DNA from 3 places in the Zoogloea sp. GDB6 genome. Region 2 is predicted to be linked to each of the others. Evidence: predicted binding sites of a transcription regulator. Region 2 holds the regulator's gene; each other region holds the start of a gene.
The links. Region 2 encodes sigma-54, which starts transcription at its own class of promoters, with help from an activator protein. Its sites were predicted from a motif close to TGGCACGCTTNCTGCTNA; they were not measured.

Region 1 (4,279 bases), 250 kb from region 2:
TGCGCTCTCCTGGCGGAAGCCCTGCAGGCCCTGCTGGAAATCGGCAAAGTCGAGTAGTTGCGAGGCGCTCTTGGCGTTGGCGACGGTGTCGCCGGCGAGGGCCCGGATGTTGTCGGCGACCACTGCGAAGGCACGGCCCTGTTCGCCGGCGCTGGCCGCTTGAATGGCGGCATTGAGGGCCAGCAGGTCGAGGTCGCGGCCGATCTTCTCGAGTACCTTGACTACTTCGCCGATGCGCGCGACCTTGGCCGATAGCGTGGCTTCCAGCTCGGCCAGGCCGGCATCGATGTCGCCGGCGGTGGCGGCCAGGGTGGCTTCGGCTTGCTGGCGCAGCGCGTGGGCTTCCTCGCTGCCGTTCAGCATGCGGCGCTGGCCGCGCTCGATCTCCAGGGTCATCGCACCGATGCGGGCTTCCACTTCTCCCAGGTGGGCGGCGTGGGCGGTTTCGGCATTCATGCCGTGGCGGATCAGATGAGCGATGTGGCGACCCCACAGGGCCAGGCGACGGCCCGGCGACGGCGGGGCCGGCGGAGCCACGACGGGCTCCGGGGCCCCGCCGCCGACGGCATCGTCGGCGGCCATGAAGTCGTTTCCGCGGGGCCCGAACAGGCCCTTCATAAAACGATTCATCGACATGGGCTCAGTCGTGGTAGGCAGACTCGCCGTGGGTGCTCAGGTCAAGGCCTTCGCGTTCCGCGTCTTCCTCGACCCGCAGGCCGATGACCATATCCACCAGCTTGAAGGCGATGTAGGACACCACGCCGGACCACACCACTGCAGTACCCACGCCCCACGCCTGGGCAACCAGCTGGGCGCCCATGTCGTACGGGGCGACGGCGTTGGCGACGTAGTCGTAGACGCCGGTCCCGCCCAGTTCGGGGGAGGCGAAAACACCAGTCAGCAGCGCACCGAGGATGCCGCCGACGCCATGCACGCCGAACACGTCCAGGGTGTCGTCCATGCCGAGCATGCGCTTGAGGCCATTGACGCCCCAGTAGCACACCAGGCCGCCGAGCAGCCCCATGATGATGGCGCCCATCGGGCCGACCAGGCCGCAGGCCGGGGTGATTACCACGAGGCCGGCGATGGCGCCGGAGACCGCGCCGAGCATCGACGGCTTGCCCTTGAAGATGGCTTCGATCAACGTCCATGCGACGGTTGCGGCGCAGGTGGCCACCAGCGTGTTGAAGAAGGCCAGGCCCGCGGTGGCGCCGGCTTCCAGGGACGAACCGACGTTGAAGCCGAACCAGCCGACCCACAGCAGGGAGCCGCCGACCATCGTCATCGTCAGGCTGTGCGGGGCCATCGATTCACGGCGGTAGCCGAGGCGCGGGCCGATCATGAAGGCGCCGATCAGCGCGGCGATGCCGGCGTTGATGTGCACCACGGTGCCGCCGGCGAAGTCGAGGGCGCCCTTGTTGAACAGGAAGCCACCCACTTCAGCCGCCTTTTCCGCCGCTTCGGCAGAGGTGAAGGCATCCGGGCCGGCCCAGTACCACACCATGTGGGCCATCGGGATGTAGGAGAAGGTGAACCACAGCACCATGAAGGCCAGCACCGCGGTGAATTTGATGCGCTCGGCGAAGCCGCCGATGATCAGCGCCGGGGTGATCGCCGCGAAGGTCAGCTCGAAGGACGCGAAGATGTACTCCGGCAGCACGACGCCCTTGCTGAAGGTGGCGGCCACGGTGTCCGGCGTGACGCCCTTCATGAACAGCTTGTCGAAGCCACCGATGAAGGCATTGCCGTCCGTGAAGGCCAGGCTGTAGCCATAGACGGCCCACAGCACGCCGAGCAGGCAGAAGATCACCAGCGACTGCATGAGGATCGACAGCATGTTCTTGCTGCGGACCATGCCGCCGTAGAACAGGCCGAGGCCAGGGGCGGCCATCATCACCACCAGCAGCGTGGCGGTGATCAGCCAGGCGGTGTCGCCCTTGTTGGGCACGGGAGCGGGAGCGGCAGCGGCAGGGGCTGCCGGTGTTGCGGCAGTGGCGGTTGCGGCCGCGGCTGCCGGAGTGCTGGCTGTGTCGGCGGCGGCGCTGACGGTCGCCGCGGCAGCCGGGGCGTCGTCGGCCCAGCCGGGCATCGCGAAACAGAGGGCGAAAAGCAGGGTTGCCAGGGCAAGAATGCGTTTCATGGGAGCGCTCCTAAAGGGCTTCGAGACCGGCTTCGCCGGTGCGGATGCGGACGGCCTTCTCAAGGTCGAAGACGAAGATCTTTCCGTCGCCGATCTTGCCGGTGGCGGCGGCCTGCTCGATGGCGGCGATGGCGCTTTCCAGCACGTCGTCGGGCACGGCGACCTCCACTTTCACCTTGGGCAGGAAGTCCACGACGTACTCGGCACCCCGGTACAGCTCGGTGTGCCCCTTCTGGCGGCCGAAGCCTTTGACGTCGGTGACGGTGACGCCGTTTACGCCGACGGCATTGAGGGCCAGGCGGACCTCGTCGAGCTTGAACGGCTTGATGATTGCGCTAATCCATTTCATTGGAACCTCCAAGGGAGGCCCGGCGACCGCAAGGAAGCCGGACGGGATGTGGGCGGGTTTTTCATAGGCGGTATTGCATGTAAAGAACAAAAGTTTCATGCAAAGAAAAGCACGAGCTATGCCAAGCCGCAATCCCTACAAATGAAGGGGGTTTAACAAAATGAAAATAAAATTCATGCACTAAAACACGGCGCAGAGGTCAAAACTGCACCAAGTCGGGCAGCGGAAGTGGAGGGGCAAAGCGTCAGGGAGGCGTCGGGAAAACGAGAGAAAAGTCGCGAACCGGCGTGAGAGACAGGTTGTATCCTGCTTGGTACGTAATACGGTAATACTGGTATGTCGTTTGCTTGATGAAAACCGTATCTATGTTGAGGAGGGTTGCGATATGTTCTCTGCACTCTGGCAGTACTGCCTGGCCCGTCTGCGTGCCGGCCAGGCCTGGATCTCCGAGACGACCAACAATTCCCGTTCGGCGCGCCTCGCGACGATGGGCCTGCAAGGCCCCGCCGAGCAGGATGCGGGGGCCGACGGCCTGCATATGCAGCAGTTCGGGGGCTGGCGTTGAGGTGAGGGCACAGTCGTCCATATCCCGGCGTGTGAGACCACGTCGGGATAGCGGCGAGCCGGTCGTCTTGTTTCTTGGGTGCTGTCGCGGCAAAACGTTCCGCTGTTGCCGGCGAATCCGACACGGAGGAGGGGGCGGTGCGATGTACGTAGCGTGATTTATTTCACGCACGGCTACGGAGGCTCAGGTCTTATTCTAGATTCCTATTCATGGTCAAATTCGACCGCGAGCGGGAGTCCATCATGTCCTTGACTGCGCCTGGGCTCACTGACGGCGTTCCCGCCGATCCAGCCGACGGCAGCGCCCTGTTCCTGTCGACGCTGACGGCCAGCCCGCGCGAAAGGCGCGTGGCGCTGACGGTCCTGGTGTTCTCCCTGCTGGTCTTCGCGCTGCTCGCCCCGTTCGCACGGGTGCCGTTGCCCCCGATCTGGGGCTTCATCCCGTGCTACGAGTCCTGGCTGGTAGCCACCGACCTGATCACCGCGGCGCTGCTGTTCAGCCAGTATCTTTCGTTCAATTCCCGCGCGTTGTTCGTGCTGGGCTGCGGCTATCTGTACGTGGCCTGCATGACCGTAGCTCATGCGCTGACCTTTCCGGGGCTGTTCACCTCCACCGGTTTGCTAGGTGCCGGCCCGCAGAGCACGGCCTGGCTGTACATGTTCTGGCACGGCGTCTTCCCGCTGTTCATCGTCGCCTACGCGTGCTTCAAGGGGCGGGACGATGTGTCCTCTGTGCTGCCGCGCCGTCTGCGTCTGCCGCTGTTGGCAGCGGGGGCGGGCATGGTGGCGTTGAGCGCCGGCTTCACTGCGCTGGCCACTGTCGGGCAGGACTTGCTGCCGGCGATCATGGACGGTAACCGTTACCGCTCGTCGATGTCGCTCGTGGTCGCCTCGATATGGGCCACCAGCCTGCTGGCGCTGGCCGTGCTGTGGTTCAGCCGGCCCCATTCGGTGCTCGACCTGTGGCTGATGATCATGGTGTGTGCGTCCTTGATCGACATCGCGCTGTCGGCGATGCTCAACGGCGGGCGCTTCGATCTTGGATTCTATGCCGGCCGCGTGTACGGCCTGCTGGCGGCGAGCTTCGTGCTGCTGGTGCTGCTGGTGGAAAGCGGCATCCTGTACCGTAAGCTGGTGCATTTGACCGAGACCCTCAAGCGCCTGACCGCGCAGGACGCGCTGACCGGCATCGGCAACCGGCGGGCCTTCGACGGCTCCCTCGATCT
Region 2 (4,279 bases):
GATGCCCGTTTCGCCGACGCCTACGTACGCTCCAAGGCCAGCCGCTTCGGCGCCGCCCGTCTGAAACTGGAACTGAGCCGCCGCGGGGTATCCTCCGAACTGATCGGCGACGCCATCGAGGAAAACACCGCCGAGAGCGAACTCGAACGAGCGCGCGACATCCACCGCCGAAAATTCGCCACTCTGCCCGCAGACGCGCGAGAATGGGCACGGCAGGCGAGATTCCTTCAAGGTCGCGGCTTTTCCACCGAAATCATTCGTAGAGTCCTGAAAGAACACCCCGGCGATGAGCCTGCTTAAAGTCAGCAACCTGCGCAAGAAGTACAAGGCCCGCACGGTCGTTCACGACGTCTCCTTCAACGTCGGCAGCGGCGAGGTGGTCGGTCTGCTCGGTCCCAACGGCGCCGGCAAGACCACCTGCTTCTACATGATCGTCGGTCTGGTGGCCGCCGACGGCGGTGAGATCACCCTCGACGACGAGGTGCTGACCCATCGCCCGATCCACCAGCGAGCTCGCCTCGGGCTGTCCTACCTGCCGCAGGAGATGAGCGTCTTCCGCAAGCTGACGGTGGCCGAGAACATCCAGGCAGTGCTTGAACTGCAGAGCCTCTCCAAGGCGCAGATCGCCAGCCGCCTCGACGAGCTGCTGAACGAGCTGGGCATCGAACACCTGCGCGACAGCACTGCGATCTCCCTATCCGGCGGCGAACGCCGGCGCTGCGAGATCGCCCGCGCGCTAGCCACCGATCCGCGCCTGATCCTGCTGGATGAACCCTTTGCCGGCGTCGATCCGATCGCCGTCATCGACATCCAGAAGATCATCCGTTTCCTGAAGGACAGGGGGATCGGTGTGTTGATCACCGACCACAACGTCCGTGAAACCCTCGGCATCTGCGACCGTGCCTTCATCATCAACGCCGGCGAAGTACTGGCCAGTGGCCGCCCGGACGAGATCGTTCACAACGAACAGGTTCGCCAGGTGTACCTCGGCGAGCACTTCAGGCTCTGAGGCCCGATACGACTCATGAAGCCCAGCCTCCAGCTCAAACTCTCCCAGCATCTCGCGCTGACGCCCCAGCTGCAGCAGTCCATCAAGCTGCTGCAGTTGTTGACCCTCGAACTCAACCAGGAGATCGAGAAGATCCTCCTGGAGAACCCCATGCTCGAACGGGAGGAGCCCGAGGGCGATCTCGGCTCGAGCCGCGTCGAGGCACCCGGCCCTGTGGCGCCAGCGGGCAGCGAAGCCGCCCACGAGCGCGAGCAGGAGCAATCCCGGGAGGCGGAACGCGAGCGCGAACCGGATCACGATTTCGACGGTAGCGGCGAAGCCGGTGAATGGGCTGCGGCGGGTAGTGGCGGGCAACGCGACGACGATGACGAGACCGACTTCCAGGAGTTCCAGGCCGCGGTGCCGTCCTTGCGCGACCACCTGGACGCCCAGGTTGCGCTGACCCCGCTGTCCGACCGGGATCGGGCGCTGGTGCGCTTCCTCATCGAGGCCCTCGACGACGACGGCTACCTCAGCCAGGACCTGGCCGATCTGCTGCCGCTGTTGCCGCCAGAGCTGGAAATCGAGCTCGACGACCTCAAGATCGCGCTGCGCCAGATCCAGAGCCTGGACCCGGCCGGCATCGGCGCCCAGGACGTGGGCCAGTGCCTGGCCCTGCAACTGCATACCCAGCCCCCCAGCGAAGCCCGAGACCTGGCCATCGCCATCGTCAGCGAACATCTCGAACTGCTGGCCGCCCGCGACTTCCTGAAGATCAAGCGCGCACTGCGCTGCAGCGACGACACGCTGCGCGAGGCCCACGCGCTGATCCTCGGCCTCAACCCGCGCCCCGGCGCCCAGTTCTCCCAGGCCGACACCCGCTACGTGGTCCCCGACGTGGTGGTCCGCAAGATGCGCAACAACTGGGTCGTCAGCCTCAATCCGGACGCGATGCCACGCCTGCGCATCAATCAGCTGTATGCCCAGATCCTGCGCGACAACCGCGGCGCCAGCGGCTCCCTGTCCAGCCACCTGCAGGAAGCACGCTGGCTGATCAAGAACGTGCAACAGCGTTTCGACACCATCCAGCGGGTTTCGCAAGCGATCGTTGACCGCCAGCGCCAGTTCTTCGATTATGGCGATGTGGCAATGCGACCGCTGACCCTGCGGGAAATTGCCGAACAGCTGGATCTACACGAATCCACCGTTTCGCGGGTGACCACCCAAAAGTACATGGCCACACCGCGGGGCATTTTCGAGTTCAAGTATTTTTTCGGCAGTCACGTTGCCACCGACAGCGGTGGGGCTGCTTCCTCGACGGCGATTCGGGCGCTGATTCGCCAGCTCGTGGGAGCGGAAGACAAGAAGAAACCCTTGTCCGACGCCAAGATTGCCGAGTTGTTGGGCCAGCAGGGTATCGTCGTGGCGCGTCGGACAATTGCAAAATACCGCGAGTCCCTCGATATTCCGCCGGTCAGTCTGCGCAAAACCATCTGACAGAAAGGTAGCAACCATGAACCTCAACATCACGGGGCATCACGTCGAAGTTACGCCGGCCATCCGCGAGTACGTTACGAGCAAGCTGGACCGCGTGATCCGTCACTTCGACAACGTCACCAGCGTCGGCGTGATCCTCTCGGTGGAAAAGCTGCGTCAGAAGGCCGAAGTCACCGTGCACGTGCGCGGCAAGGACATCTACGTCGAGAACGAAGATGCCGACATGTACGCAGCCATCGACGGGCTGATTGACAAGCTCGACCGTCAGGTCCTGAAGTACAAGGACAAGACCAGCGACCACGGTCACGACTCCCTGAAGCAGCACCTCGCCGAGTCCTGATTCCCGGCGCTAAGTAATACGCTTTTCCCCGGGACCGTTGTGGCTATAATGCGCCCCAATTGACACAACGGCCCCGGCGGCCTCCGCCTCCGGATCTTCCTGAATCGCCTTTCACCGGCAACCTGTGTCGGACCGTTCCGCACACGGGAGAGTCCTCGCATGAACCTCATCGCCAAACTTCTGCCGCCGACCAACGTGGTCGTCGGGCTCGAGGCGAGCAGCAAGAAGCGCGCTTTCGAGCAAGCCGGCCTGCTGTTCGAGAACAACCACGGCATCGGCCGCAGCACCGTCTTCGACAGCCTGTTTGCCCGCGAGAAGCTCGGCTCGACCGGCCTCGGCCAGGGCATCGCCATTCCCCACGGCCGCATCAAGGGCCTCAAGGAGGCGCTGGGTGCCTTCATCCGCCTCGCCGACCCCGTTCCCTTCGACGCCCCCGACGGACGTCCCGTATCGATGCTGTTCGTGCTGCTGGTGCCCGAGCAGGCCAACGAACACCATCTTCAACTGCTGTCCGAACTGGCTCAGATGTTCAGCGACCGCAGCTTCCGAGAACAATTGATGAGCGCGCCCGATGCCCAGGCGGCCCACACCCTTTTCGCCCAATGGGGCAGCCATGCGTCAGACGACGGTCAGCCGGCTGTTTGACGACAATCTGGAGCGCCTGCGGCTGCGCCACATCTGCGGCAGCCTGGCGACCCGTATTTCGGTCTCCGAAGACCGCATCTGGCCTGCCGACATGGTCGGCCACCTCAACCTGATCCACCCGGACCGCCTGCAGATCCTCGGCTCCTCCGAGATGGCCTGGGCCCGCCGCCAGACCCGCGAGAAGGTCATCCACCACGTCAGGGAGATCCTTTCCTACGCCCCGCCGGCACTCATCGTCGCCGACGACGAGGAGATCCCGAGCATCATCCGCACGCTGTGCGCAAACGAGGACATCGCCCTCTTCGCCAGCCCGCTGCCGTCCGCCAATGTCATCGACCTGCTGCGCAGCTACCTGTCGCGCCAGCTGGCCGAAAGGGTCGCGCTGCACGGGGTGCTGATGGACGTACTGGGCCTCGGTGTGTTCATCACCGGCGACTCAGGTGCCGGCAAGTCGGAACTGGCGCTGGAACTGATCTCCCGCGGCCACGGCCTGGTGGCTGACGACATCGTCGAGTTCTCGCGCATCGCCCCGACCGTACTGGAAGGACGCTGCCCCGAACTGCTGCAGGACGTCATCGAGGTGCGCGGCCTCGGCATCCTCAACATCCGCACGATCTTCGGCGAGACGGCCTGCCGGCGGAAGATGAAGCTCAAGCTGGTGGTCCACCTGCAACGCCGCCAGCCGGGCCAGGAAGACCCGCTGCGCCTGACCCTCGACGGCGAACAGCAGCCCATCCTCGGCGTGCCGGTACGCCGTGTCGTGCTGCCGGTTGCGGCCGGCCGCAACCTCGCCGTGCTGCTCGAAGCGG
Region 3 (4,279 bases), 1.6 Mb from region 2:
ACCGGCCACGGCAGCGTGCCCGCCGCCTGGCTGCCGGCCCTCGCCCGGGCCCGCGAACACGGCGTGGCGATCCTGCGTGCCAGCCGCTGCGCCGGCCCGGTGGTCCACAACGCCAACGCCGACGATGACCGGGAAGGCTGGCTCACCGCTGGCGACCTGCCCCCCGCCAAGGCCCGCATCGCGCTGATGCTGGCCCTCGCCCGCGGCGGCGAAGCACAGAGCTTTCTGCAACTGGAAGAATGATCCGGTGGCGCCGCGGAATCATCCGGCGGCGTGACGAATGGCTTTTTACACGTCACCCGATCGTCGGGACGCCTGACGGATTTTTTCCGTCAGGCGAAAAATCCGTTTTTTCATATGAAAAACTGGATTTTTCACGCCGAGGAATCGTCCAGCGGCACGACGGCATTTTTGCGTCATGCCGCTGAATCGACGGGATGCATGAAAAAATCATCGGGCGGCGTGACAAAAAAGCTTGTGGCACGCCCCCCAATCATCGAGGGACGCCGCCCGAGCTTTTTGTCATGTGAGCGACGGCTTTTTTCAGCCGAAAAAATGATTTTTTCATGGGGAAAAATCACTTCGTCAGCACGCCCGGGGCTGCCCGCAGGAGGCCCCACGCTCAGGACGTAGCGCCGCGCCCCTTGCGGGTGAAGGCCACGCGGGCCTCCTCCAGCACCTGGGCCAGCTCCTCGCGGGCCTCCAGCGAAGACTGGATCAACTTGTGCTCGTCATGGCCAATGGCCTGCTGGCGGGCCAGCACCTCGGCATCGTGGCGGGCAAAGCGATTGACCATCTGCTCGGCCAGCGCCGGCGGCTCGTTGAGCAGCTCCAGCGTCCACTTGGCCATTTCCAGGCTCGACGGCAGCGCCTCGCGGATCTGCCGCTCGATGCCGAGGTCCATCAGGCGGCTGGCGTGGAAGCGGTTGCGCGCCCGGGCGACGATCTGCACATGCGGGAAATGCTTGCGCACCAGCTCGGCGGTGCGCAGCGACGCTTCCACATCGTCGATGGCCAGCACGAAGACCTTGGCCTGGCCGATCTGCGCCGCATGCAAGAGATCCAGGTGGGCCGCATCGCCGTAGAAGACCTTGAGGCCGAAGCGGCGCACGGTATCCACCTGGCCGGCATCGGAGTCCAGCGCCGTGAAGCTGACGCCCCGCGCCAGCAACAGGCGCCCGACGACCTGCCCGACACGCCCGAAGCCGGCGATCACCACCTCGCTGCCGTCCTCCGGCATCTCGTCGAAGTCCCGCGGCACTTCATTCTTCTTGGCGGACTTGGCCAGCCAGTCGCCGAACATCAGCAGCAGCGGCGACACCGCCATCGACATCGCCACCACCAGCGTCAGCTTGTCGGCCTGCACCTCGCCGAGCACGCGGAAGGACTGGGCCGCATCGAACAGCACGAAGGCGAACTCACCACCCTGGGCCAGCACCAGGGCCAACAGGCGTGCGTCCGCTGTCGTGCCGCCGAACAGGCGCCGCAGCACGAACAGCACCACGCCCTTGACGACGATCAGCCCGGCGGTGAGCTGGGCGATCTGCCACGGGAACTTGAGCAGCAGGTCGAGGTTGGTGGACATCCCGACGGCCATGAAGAACAGGCCCAGCAGCAAACCCTGGAAAGGTGCGATGGCCGCTTCCAGTTCATGGCGGAATTCCGAGTCGGCCAGCAGCACGCCCGCCACGAAAGCCCCCAGGGACATGGACAGACCGCCCGCTTGCATCAACAGCGCCAGGCCCAGCACCGTCGCCAGCGCGGCGGCGGTAAACATCTCCCGACTATTCACCCGCGCCACGTGGCGGAACAGCATGTCCAGCGTCGGCCGGCCGATCACCGCCACCACCGCCAGCAAGCCGAGGCCGACCGCCGGATGGGTCAGTGCCGTCGACCGCCCGGTGCCGAACAGCGGGATCAGGGCCAGCAGCGGGATGACGGATAGATCCTGAAACAACAAAATCGCGAAAGCTTCGCGCCCATGACGAGTGGAAAGTTCGCGCCGCTCGGCCAGCGTCGGCAGCACGAAGGCCGTCGACGACAGGGCCAGGATGATCCCCACCACCGTCGCCGCCGGCCACGACAGGCCCAGATAGCGCCCGGCACCGGCCAGCGCCGCGGCGACCCCGAACAGTTGCAGCGCGCCGAGCCCGAACACCGAACGCCGCAAGGCCCACAGCCGCGAGGGCTTGAGTTCCAGGCCGATCACGAAGAGCAGCAGCACCACCCCGAGTTCGGCCGTGTGGAGCAGGTTGTCCGGGTCGCGCACCAGCTTCACCCCGAACGGACCGATCAGCACCCCAACCGCCAGATAGCCCAGCACCGTGCCCAGCCCGGCCCGCTTGAAGAAGGGAACGAGCAACACGGAGGCCAGCAGCAGGGCAGCAAGAGTGGTCAGGGATTGCATGGATATCTATGCACAACAATGGAATGCCGAGTCTCTCACAAACCGGAGACCCGGATGCCCGTGGAAGGATAAGGAAACAATACGACAGAAACTACGGGAGTAGTTCTATAGGGATTCGCCTTACAGGCGTGTCAGGAATCTTTACAGTCGCCTGATTTGGCAATATTCCAAAAAATTACAATTTTTAGAAAAAATCATATATCAGAGCCAATTAACAGCACTAAAGGCAATTTGGCACACTCCCTGCTAAATATTCGACAGAATCACAAAACCCACCGCCGATTCTTCATAAACGCAGGAGACTGGATATGAAACTCAATAAAAACAAGATGTTGGTGGCAGCGACCATTGCGTCGGCTTGCTTTACGTCGGGCGCTGGCGCAGCCGGTACCTTCACGCTGCCGGCGGGCCAGTACTTCACGTACGGCAACACCAACTCCTACTCGCTGCCGGTGGCCGCCTACTATTATGACCAAGCCCATGGCGGTGGCACGGGTCCGGGCAGCCCCTATTATGTCGGGTCGTCCCCGGGTGCCATCAAGGATCTGGTCGTCATCTACACCGGAGCCAGCGGCACCGACGTGACCACCAATGCGATGGGCTTCGAGGATGCCTACGGCACCCCCAACGGCTCCTCCCCCCAATTCGCATCCACCGATGGCACCAACGTCACCCCTCCGACCGGCGTCGCGTCCAAGGGCATCCAGACCGTCTATAGCAACACCTGGGACGCCAGTCTCGACGCACTCAGCAAGTTCCTGAACGGTGGCACACCGATCTTCTTCTTCAACAACAACGATACGAACAAGGATCAGGATCTGGCCATTTGGGCCAAGCTGTGGATCACCGATGCGAACGGCAATCTGGTCAATCGCTTCCTGTATCTGAGCAATCAGAACATCAATACGAACACCGACCAGCCCTATGGCACGCCCGGCGTTCCCGCCGGCGATGCGACCATCTACAATCCGGGCGGCGCAGCATTGAGCGTATCGGGGTCCGGGGCGGAAGGCGGCGTTGCCAGCGGCGGCGTATCGCCCACCGCCAGTGGCACCAGCCCCTATGACACGAGCTATGTCAGATCCGGCGGCGACGTGCTGATCTGCGACGCTACCCAAGTGGTCGTGACCCCCTCGACTCCCTGCAGCGGCAAGACCACGGCCATCAACCACAACCTGGGCGCAAACCAGGTCGCTTACGCGGCCGACCTGCCCCTGCTGGATACGTGGCTGGCTGATCTGGTCTCGCAACAGGTCAACCTGAGCAAGTACTCGCTGCACCTGCAGCTCAATCTCGGCTGCGACTCCCAGTTCAACGGCGCCTGTACGGAAGTGCAGATCGACAACGGTTACGAGCAGCTCTTCATGGGCAGCTCCAACTCCATCTATAACACCCCGGAGCCGGCTACGCTGTCACTGATGGGCCTGGGTCTGCTTGGCGCTTTCGCATCGCTCTTCCGTCGCAAGACGGCCTGATCAGGGCCTTTAAGGCTATACGGTCAAGCCGGCGCCCTGCGCTGCAGCAGCAGATCGCTGACGAGCCCCCGGACTTTCCGGGGGCTCCGTCTTTCCGGGCTTGCCAGAAGGCCGGGTGGAAGCCTCGGTACAACACGAGGCCGAAACGCAATTCCTGTAGCTCATAAGCAGGCTACAGCCCTGGGTCCTCACCACCTCCGGCGAGCGCCGCGTCCACCACCCGCCGGCTCAGGTGCGGGGCGAAGCACTCGATGAAGGCATAGATATATCCACGCAGCCAGGCGTTCTTGCGCAGACCGATGCGCGTCGTGCTCGATGCGAACAGGTGGGCCGCGTCCAGCATGCCCAACTCCTTGTCTGCCACCGGATCGTAGGCCATCTTGGCGATGATGCCGAC

Region 1: the regulator sigma-54 is predicted to act here: its motif matches at 2,596-2,613, upstream of AC1PQG_RS25490 (P-II family nitrogen regulator).
Region 3: the regulator sigma-54 is predicted to act here: its motif matches at 2,640-2,657, upstream of AC1PQG_RS19325 (PEP-CTERM sorting domain-containing protein).

What each region holds. Positions count from the first base shown of each region.
Region 1 is NZ_CM161497.1:5,582,340-5,586,618, forward strand. Features, by position in the region: gene AC1PQG_RS25480 (methyl-accepting chemotaxis protein) at 1-582, opposite strand, end outside; gene AC1PQG_RS25485 (ammonium transporter) at 641-2,140, opposite strand; gene AC1PQG_RS25490 (P-II family nitrogen regulator) at 2,151-2,489, opposite strand; gene AC1PQG_RS25495 (hypothetical protein) at 2,875-3,054, shown strand; gene AC1PQG_RS25500 (sensor domain-containing diguanylate cyclase) at 3,264-4,279, shown strand, end outside.
Region 2 is NZ_CM161497.1:68,731-73,009, reverse strand. Features, by position in the region: gene recX (recombination regulator RecX) at 1-300, shown strand, start outside; gene lptB (LPS export ABC transporter ATP-binding protein) at 287-1,009, shown strand; gene AC1PQG_RS00325 (RNA polymerase factor sigma-54) at 1,025-2,485, shown strand; gene hpf (ribosome hibernation-promoting factor, HPF/YfiA family) at 2,502-2,825, shown strand; gene ptsN (PTS IIA-like nitrogen regulatory protein PtsN) at 2,985-3,470, shown strand; gene hprK (HPr(Ser) kinase/phosphatase) at 3,439-4,279, shown strand, end outside.
Region 3 is NZ_CM161497.1:4,249,218-4,253,496, forward strand. Features, by position in the region: gene AC1PQG_RS19310 (asparaginase) at 1-243, shown strand, start outside; gene AC1PQG_RS19315 (hypothetical protein) at 274-633, shown strand; gene AC1PQG_RS19320 (monovalent cation:proton antiporter-2 (CPA2) family protein) at 623-2,407, opposite strand; gene AC1PQG_RS19325 (PEP-CTERM sorting domain-containing protein) at 2,716-3,882, shown strand; gene cysB (HTH-type transcriptional regulator CysB) at 4,055-4,279, opposite strand, start outside.